DNA from 2 places in the Solibacillus sp. FSL K6-1523 genome. Region 1 is predicted to be linked to the other one. Evidence: riboswitches for the same ligand, from Rfam matches in the RefSeq annotation. Region 1 holds a riboswitch; the other holds the start of a gene.
What was found. A riboswitch is a leader RNA that binds a small molecule or an ion and turns the genes downstream of it on or off. The one in region 1 is predicted to bind FMN.

Region 1 (4,439 bases):
GCATTTTCAAACCAAACAATGTTTTGGTTCCCATTTTCATCCCAGTAAATAAAAAACGGTTGTTCGTATTCAAGTGAATATTGAATAGGGACTTGATAATTTAAGGCAAGTTGTGTTGCACCAGAAACTGAAACAGCTCTTCCGCTAATTACGTTCCCATCGTCGTCCAACGTCCATTCATATCCATAACGTGGTACCCCAAGCATGATTTTCTCTCGATTCATATGTTGAAGTGCAAATTCAATCGATTTTCTTACTTCGTCAATCGGCGCAACTGGACCAGGCTCCATTGTTGGCACATGCCAGTCATAAGCCATTATAAATATAAAATCTACAGCTGCTCCAATTCCACCGAAATCATACCCTTTTAACCATGGAATATCTTCACTTGTTTTAGCTGGAACTGCAGCGGAAACAGAATATCCTTCTGGTTTTAAACGATCACTCACTAACCGTAAAAAGTCGGAATATAAATCTCTTTCTTCTTCCCTTACCCTTTCAAAATCAATATTAACGCCAGCGTAATTTTTTGATATGACAAGATTGTATATATTGTCAATGAGGAGGTCTCGCTGATCAGGAAAAGTTAATACTTGACGTGTCACTTCAGGGCTAAATCCTTCTGTTGTTAAGTTCGTAATAGTGGCTACAGGTGCTACACCATTGTTGCGTGCAGTTTGAATCGCAAACTCGTCATTAAGTGTGCTTAGTGTTCCTCCTTCAAGAATATGGTATTCAAACATGGCCAAAAACGTATTGATGGGTGCAAAAGTACGGATAATTAATTCGTCCTGTTCAGGGGTGGTCGGGTACATATAACTTAAATTTTCTGCAGAGTATTTAGGCGGAGGCGGTAAATACAAGGTCATTCCAACCATTAAAAAATCGGATTGGAGTCCATTGTATAGTCGTATCGTCTCAATCGGAATGAAACTCATTTTAGAGATTAAAAACAATGTATCACCAGGCTGGACCGTATACATATTGGTTGGGATAAGTAGATCCTGTCCGGGGACTAAACTATCGGTTGTTAATCCGTTCATGATGCGGATACTATCCATATTAACTTGATACATTACAGCAATGGAGTATAAACTATCACCCGGTTTAACCACATAAATAAACATAGAAAGGCCTCTTTTCTCGATATGAATTAATTAAATGTATGTAATTGTATTACAGAGTATAATCAATTGAGCATATAAATATATTTTGAAATTAGGGGTGCTGATTTTTGTATGTGAATTTAAAAGAATATTTAAAGCAATTAGAGGAAAGTCACATTGGGCTTGAAGTACGGGGAAGTCATGAAAAGTTAGATAAAATACTGTCAGACGAGAAATTGAAATACGTTAAGAAGTTCTATATGGATGGCAGCTGGCAATTATACTTTCATCAAGGGACAATTTCGCCATTACAATTAAGCGAAGTGCTTAAAAATACTAAATAATATCAAATGAAAATAGCCAATTCTCCATGAAGTGGCTGTTTTCATAATTCCAGACCAAAATCGTATTTCCTCCAATCTTACTTTCAATGCCTTATGGAGTTAGGAAATTTCAAATTCATGCTGTTGATTACGTTGTGATATGGCAAGGGTTTGTCCCATCATTTCATTCGTAAACTAATAAAAATTAAGGTCACACCACCAAGTAGACAAATCATTTTTGCTAATGATATTTTATCGCTTAAACCCGTCAAGCCTATGCCTGTCGTAATAATGAAAATGATGGGTCCGATTAGCGCAAGGGATGAATTCACAATAAACGCTTTTTCTAAATCATTTAATTTGAACATAATATATGCAGCTATAATATCAACGCTTCCAGAAAGGATACGTAACATTACGATATATATAAGTGCAGTTTGCATTGATCAACCACCTTTTTCATCTTAAATTTATGTTTAGTCAAATGTATGCTTGGCCATTTTCAATTATTAAAGGAAATTAATATGGCTTAGGCAGATAAAAAGTTGAAAGTGATGAATAGCGCGATCATATAGGCTAATTCGTTCCAATCATCTACGCAAAATAAAAAAGATTCAAAACTTATTTTGCAATGATAAAAATAGTTTGCTATAATGGGCGTCATAGTTGAATAGTCCTTCGGGGTCGGGTGAAAATCCCAATCGGCGGTGATGAAGCAATTCTAAGCCCGCGAGCCTTTTTGGCAGGATTTGGTGTAATTCCAAAGCCGACAGTATAGTCTGGATGAGAGAAGGATTGGTTAGGCGTTTTATGAGCCCTTTGTGTAATTTTTTCCGTTTACAAGAAGGTTTATTTCGTGATGCCTAAATGAGAATTTTCTAGTCACCCCGTAGAGCATCTTCTATGTGGTTTTTTTGTTTTTCTTAAAACCCTTTACAATTTTATATGTATTTCCTTCGGGGTCGGGTGAAAATCCCAATCGGCGGTGATGAAGAAATTCTAAGCCCGCGAGCTTTTAAGAAGCAGGATTTGGTGTGAATCCAAAGCCGACAGTATAGTCTGGATGGGAGAAGGAAATAAAAATGGTCAACTTTTTTCAAAAATACATGAAAATAAGTTTATTTGACGATGCCATTTTTATAACTCTCATCAAAACTCCGAGCTATTGTCGGGGTTTTTTCTATTTTTTTAGGATGAGGTGAGAAAGGTGTTTACAGGAATTATCGAGGAACAAGGAACGGTTCAACAAATGAAGTCAACACTACAAGCAATGGTGTTGACCATTCAAGCGAAAATGGTGTTAGAAGATGTAAAACTGGGAGATAGTATTTCAGTTAATGGCGTTTGTCTAACGGTTACAGGATTTACGGCGAATGCTTTTACAGTAGATGTGATGCCGGAAACAGTGAAAGCATCCAGCATTCAACAATTACAAATCGGCTCAGCTGTTAATTTAGAGCGAGCGATGGCTGCAAACGGTCGATTTGGTGGGCATTTCGTTTCAGGTCATATTGATGGTGTTGCTAAAATCCTTCAAAAGCGTCATGTTGCCAATGCAGTTTATATTGATTTGGCTGTGCCGAAAGAACTTTTGAAAAATTGCTTAGTAAAGGGCTCGATTACGTTAGATGGTACGAGTTTAACGATTTTTAATGTCACAACGTCCACTTTAACGGTGTCATTAATTCCCCATACGTATAAAGAAACAGTATTCGGCATGAAGAAAATAGGGGATCTCGTAAACGTTGAAACCGATTTAATCGGCAAATATATTTTGCAGCATTTAACGAATAGTCAGTCCGATAACCTATCAATGGATTTTTTACAACAACACGGATTTTAAGGAGTGAACCGAAATGTTTCATGCAATTGAAGAGGCGCTAGAGGCGTTAAAAGCAGGGGAAGTCATCATTGTAGTCGATGATGAAAACCGTGAAAATGAAGGAGATTTTTTAGTGTTAGGTGAACATGCGACACCACAAAATATTAACTTTATGGCAATGTATGGGCGCGGTTTAATTTGCACGCCGGTTTCACAAAGCATCGCGGATAAGTTGCAACTACAGCCAATGGTCCAAATGAATACAGATGTCCATCAAACGGCATTTACAGTGAGTGTTGATTATAAAACAACAACGACCGGTATTAGCGCATTTGAGCGTTCGGATACGATGTTGGCAATGCTAGATGAAGATGTTCGAGCGGAGGATTTTAGAAGTCCCGGGCATGTGTTTCCACTTCTTGCAAAAGACGGTGGTGTATTGGAACGTAGAGGGCATACGGAAGCGGCAGTTGATTTAGCCAAGCTTTGCGATTCCGCACAAGTCGGTGTAATTTGTGAAATTATGAATGCAGACGGCACAATGGCGCGCGTACCGGATTTATGGGAAATCGCTAAAAAATTTAATTTAAAATTTATAACGATTGATGCATTAGCATTGCATTTAAATAAAAATTACATCTCTGCATAATGGGGCATATATTGATCAATATAAAGTTGGTATGACAATTCCGACTACTCAAATAAAAATATAGGGGATATGAACATGGGAAAAACATTTGAAGCACAATTAGTAGGAACAGACTTAAAAATTGGCATTATTGTTGGCCGATTTAATGAATTTATAAACGATAAATTATTAAGCGGGGCATTAGATGGATTAAAGCGCCACGGTGTTTCAGAAGAAAATATTGATATTGCATGGGTACCAGGAGCATTTGAAGTACCGTTTATCGCCAAAAAAATGGTCGCAACAGGGAACTATGATGCGGTTATTGGATTAGGTACGGTCATCCGAGGTTCTACGACGCATTATGATTATGTTTGTAATGAAGCAGCAAAAGGGATTGCGAACGTTTCACTTGAATCAGGAATCCCAGTTATTTTCGGTATTGTCACAACTGAAAACATCGAGCAAGCAATTGAACGTGCTGGAACGAAAGCAGGGAACAAAGGCTATGATAGCGCCATTTCAGCTATCGAAATGGCGAATTTGAATCGTATGTTTTA
Region 2 (4,439 bases), 1.1 Mb from region 1:
ATCAATTACTGCATTCGGAATTAATATAGCTTCTAATGCATAGGCCGTCATAATTGCACCAATTGCAATCATAACAATGCGGCGAGTCAGATTGAGCGCCTTACTCTTTTTACTAATGTGTTGCTTTGGCATTCAAACACCTCTCCTTTTAACTTAAATAGCAAATACATTTCCTTGTATTTGTTTCAATCCCTGTGTATTAGAACATCCACAGTTTGAAGATCCATAACGATACATCTTTCTCTACTATTATTCCTTATTTTTCATCTATTTGAAAACGATAAATATATATTTTTTTGAAAAAAATATACGTTTATTAATTTTTTTGCGAAAAACAGAAAAATGACACCACGAACGAGTCGTAATGTCATTTTTTTATTTATCTTATAATGGCCATCAATTGCAATAGAACGCCGACCAATTAAGGTTTCATTTAGTTTATTATGCTTTTTTTAGGGATGATTAATCCAATGAGTACGCCAATTATTGCCGGCACAATCCAGCCAAGTCCGATTGAATAGAATGGCAATATATCCGCATAAAAATTAGAAATCGCTGTTAAAAAATTCACTTCAAATGCTGGTACATTCGTAATCAATGCATTATAACCGTCAATCGTACTAATAAAGATTGTCAAAATAATTGCACCTGCGTATACCGATTGCTTATTTTTAAAGTATGTTGAAGCAAGTCCAAGTATAATTAGAACAATTGCTAAAGGATATAAGAACATTAAAACAGGAACTGCAAACGTAATAATATTCGTCAAACCGAAGTTCGCAATTGTAAATGATACTAAACATAATGCAACAACAAATGATTTATAGCTAATTTTCGGGAACACTTCATGGAAAAACTCACTACACGCTGTAATGAGCCCAATACTCGTTTTTAAACAAGCTAACACGATAATGATTGCCAATAAAATGGCACCATATGCACCGAAGTAATGTTCTGCAACAGCCGCAAATATTTGACCGCCATTATCAAATGTCCCGACCATTCCGACACTTGATGCCCCCATATACGTAATTAACCCGTAAATTAGCATCATTAATGCCATCGCAAAAATTCCTGATTTCCAAGTCGCTTTGGCGATTTCTTTTTTATCCGTAATTCCTGCGCGCTTAATGGCATTAATAACGATAATCCCAAATGCTAACGAAGCAAGGGCATCCATCGTATTATAGCCCTCTTTGAAACCAGTCATAAACGCTTCATTCACGTAACTACCTGCTGGACTGAAAAAACTGCCCATCGGAGAGAAAATACTAATCGCAATAAGTATAAATAAAAACACTAAAAAAGCAGGTGTTAAATATTTCCCTATGTAATCCATTACTTTTGCTGGATTTAATGAAAAGTAAAATACAATCGCAAAAAAGACAAAGCTAAAAACAGCTAGCCATAATTTAATTTGATCTGGTGCAATAAACGGCTCAAACCCGACAACAAACGGAACCGTTGCCGTACGTGGGATCGCAAAAAACGGACCAATTGTTAAATACAGTGCAAGTGCGAATAATACGCCAAAAACAGGATGCACACGACTTGCCAAATCCTTTAAACCATTACTTCCCGAAAGTCCAATTGCCAATATTCCTAAAAAGGGTAATCCGATCGCCGTTATTAAAAATCCAATAAGCGCTGGCCAATAATTTGTGCCTGCAAGCTGTCCCATTTGAATCGGGAAAATTAGGTTACCTGCACCAAAAAACATGCCAAATAACATCGTCCCAATGACAGCATACGTTGAAAAGGGTACTTTTTTATCCATTTAAGTCTCTCCTATGATGTTAGTTTAATAGTTGCCATTCTCGAAATAAATTGATTTTTCACAACAATGTACAATATGATACCAGTCTCGTCACTTGATTTCAATCATTAATTTAAATTTATAGAAAAAATAAAAGTCAGCACCCTGTTAATGGCATGCTGACTTCTCTGGTATTACGCTAAAAACTGCGCGCGCTGATTTTCAATCCATACACGCATCGTACGATAAATCATCGTCGCAATGACTACTAGAATAATCCCTTTTACTATATTAAACGGTAAAATACCTAAAATAATCGTTTCGTACATATTAAATTCTGGCATTCCTAATAAATACGTATACATTGGTAAAAACGCGAAGTAATTTAATACCGCCATTCCAAATGACATAGTAAATGTACCAATTACTAATCCGCCAATAAGCCCTTTTACTGTTGGGAATTTTTTATAAATATAATACGCTGGGATCACAAACGAAATACCTGTTGCAAAGTTGGCCATATGCCCCACCGGAATCCCTTCTGGTGCGCCAGTAAAAATCCAATCTAATACGTTTTTAATTAACTCTACTAAAATACCTGCAACCGGTCCCATTGTAATTGCTGCAATTAACGCAGGGATATCACTAAAATCAATTTGCAAAAATACTGGGAACCACGGTAATGGAAAGTTAAGTAACATCAAAATAAACGAAATACTACTCAACATACCAATTGTTACGAATGAACGTAACTTTAAATTTTTCTTACGCATAAAATATCTCTCCTCATTGCTGATTCACTCTTGCAAGAAGAAAGGACGAATCAAAATCATTCCATGAAAAAACCCTTATGCATATAAAGAAGCATAAGGGAGAATAGGCACACTTAAATAAAGGTCTACCCCATGTTTTTCAAAAACATAACCCCATCCTATTTCTTTGTATAGGAAATAGAGCTTTTCTTCTTACTAGAAAAACAAAAATTGTGGTTACAAAAAACACGGTATTTTCATGAAATAACGACCGTACCTCCATCTTCTCCCATCCAGACTATACTGTCGGCTTTGGAATCGCACCAAATCCTGCACACAAAAAAGTGGCTCGCGGGCTCGAAAAGTTGAATGTAGCGTCCTCCAAATAAATGGTCAGAGGCTACAACTTTATATTACCGCCGGTCGGGAATTACACCCTGCCCCGAAGATGAATCAATATTTAATTATGTTACACCTTCATTATAGGATAAAAAAAAGAATTGTAAAGCCATCTGCTTACAATTCTCTTTTGAACTATTCAATTGCACTAAAATCGTAGACAACTAAATTTGCTGCAACTGGTTTAGGCAACGGTTTTGAAAAATGAAAGCCGCCCCAATCTTGCTGCTTGATTTGTTCGAATTTTACTTCTTTATTAAAGCTAGCTGCCGTTAAAAGAATTCCTTCGATCATGCGCATTGCTTGAGTAGAATCATAATTTTCTAAATCCAATAACTCATCAAAAGTAACAATTACTATGTTTTTCTTTACTTTTACTTGAAAGGAAACATCGGGCAAAATTGCCGTATGAAAAATATCATTGGCTTCTGTCGTCATATTTAATAAAGCATCTTTCACATTGCTAAAACTCATTCGAAAATTCGGACTTAAATAAGTTGAACCATCTCGCATTTGATAACTAAAATAATTATAATGTGTCATTTTCCCTGTTAATTCGATCGGATTATTTATTTCTCCCATGTGATTAAGCGTCATTTGTGTTCCTTCTGCATTGGTTAACAGTACTCGGTTATAACTCTCACCAAATGTATCAATTAAAGCTCCTACATAATTCGATAGTGCTGCAGAGCCAATATCATACGTATGGTCATCTGGTAACTGATGCACTAAATCATCACCCTTTTCTGTAAAGCTTCCTTTAATGGGATGATATTCTTTAAAGCCCAATGATTGTTCCTCAATGAATGGCGCAAACTCCTGATACAGCTGTAATTTTGTCGGCGTTTTTGTACCTAATTGACGCTCCACAATTTCATTGGGAATTAAAAAACTAACGGGTACACTTTCTGCATCATCGCCTGCTAACCCAATCGTAAATAATGTGAATCCTTGTAATTGCTGCTCATTAACTACTGTTTGAATCGGTGTTGCAGCCATTTTTGGTGATAGCGTATCATTCTCCATATCCACTGAATGACTTTCCATCATTCTCGTTGTGGCTGGCTCATGTGATGACGTATCTTCCAATTGCGCATCCTCTGTATCCGATGGCAGCGATATTTCAGGTGCATTCCCCATAAAAGTAGAAGCAATAAAAACAAGAACAAAAAGTGAGGCAATCGATGCAATTAAAGGCTTCCAGCTCATCTTTTTCTTCATTTTGATAGGTTGTTTTTCCGTATGAGAATCAAAGACGGCACTTTCCTTTAGTCGTTGCAATACTTCATCTTTTGATCGTTCATCTGTAATTTTCGGTGCTTTTTCTAGTAACTTCTCGATTTGATTTTCATCCCAAAACTCCCTTTTCTTCATGCATTTGCCCCCTCTCCGTCTAATTTTTGTAAAATTTCCCGCAGCTTTTTTAATGCTCTATGTTGTGTCGTTTTTACTTTCCCTTCAGTCCAACCTAATACTTCCGCTGTTTCCTGAATCGTTAGTTCCTGCATATAGCGCATAATGATCACCATTTT

Region 2: linked by a shared signal. The riboswitch ahead of MHI10_RS06290 (ECF transporter S component) and the one ahead of ribE (riboflavin synthase) in region 1 are both predicted to bind FMN.

Annotation. Positions count from the first base shown of each region.
Region 1 is NZ_JBBOSU010000001.1:2,500,256-2,504,694, reverse strand. Features, by position in the region: gene MHI10_RS11860 (glycosyl hydrolase family 18 protein) at 1-1,127, opposite strand, end outside; gene MHI10_RS11855 (hypothetical protein) at 1,241-1,450, shown strand; gene MHI10_RS11850 (DUF2619 domain-containing protein) at 1,609-1,872, opposite strand; FMN riboswitch at 2,100-2,228, shown strand; FMN riboswitch at 2,378-2,508, shown strand; gene ribE (riboflavin synthase) at 2,637-3,272, shown strand; partial or broken gene ribB (3,4-dihydroxy-2-butanone-4-phosphate synthase) at 3,286-3,864, shown strand; gene ribH (6,7-dimethyl-8-ribityllumazine synthase) at 3,976-4,439, shown strand, end outside.
Region 2 is NZ_JBBOSU010000001.1:1,360,492-1,364,930, reverse strand. Features, by position in the region: gene MHI10_RS06300 (YitT family protein) at 1-132, opposite strand, end outside; gene brnQ (branched-chain amino acid transport system II carrier protein) at 434-1,777, opposite strand; gene MHI10_RS06290 (ECF transporter S component) at 1,951-2,529, opposite strand; FMN riboswitch at 2,786-2,962, opposite strand; gene MHI10_RS06285 (hypothetical protein) at 3,043-4,281, opposite strand; gene MHI10_RS06280 (RNA polymerase sigma factor SigX) at 4,278-4,439, opposite strand, start outside.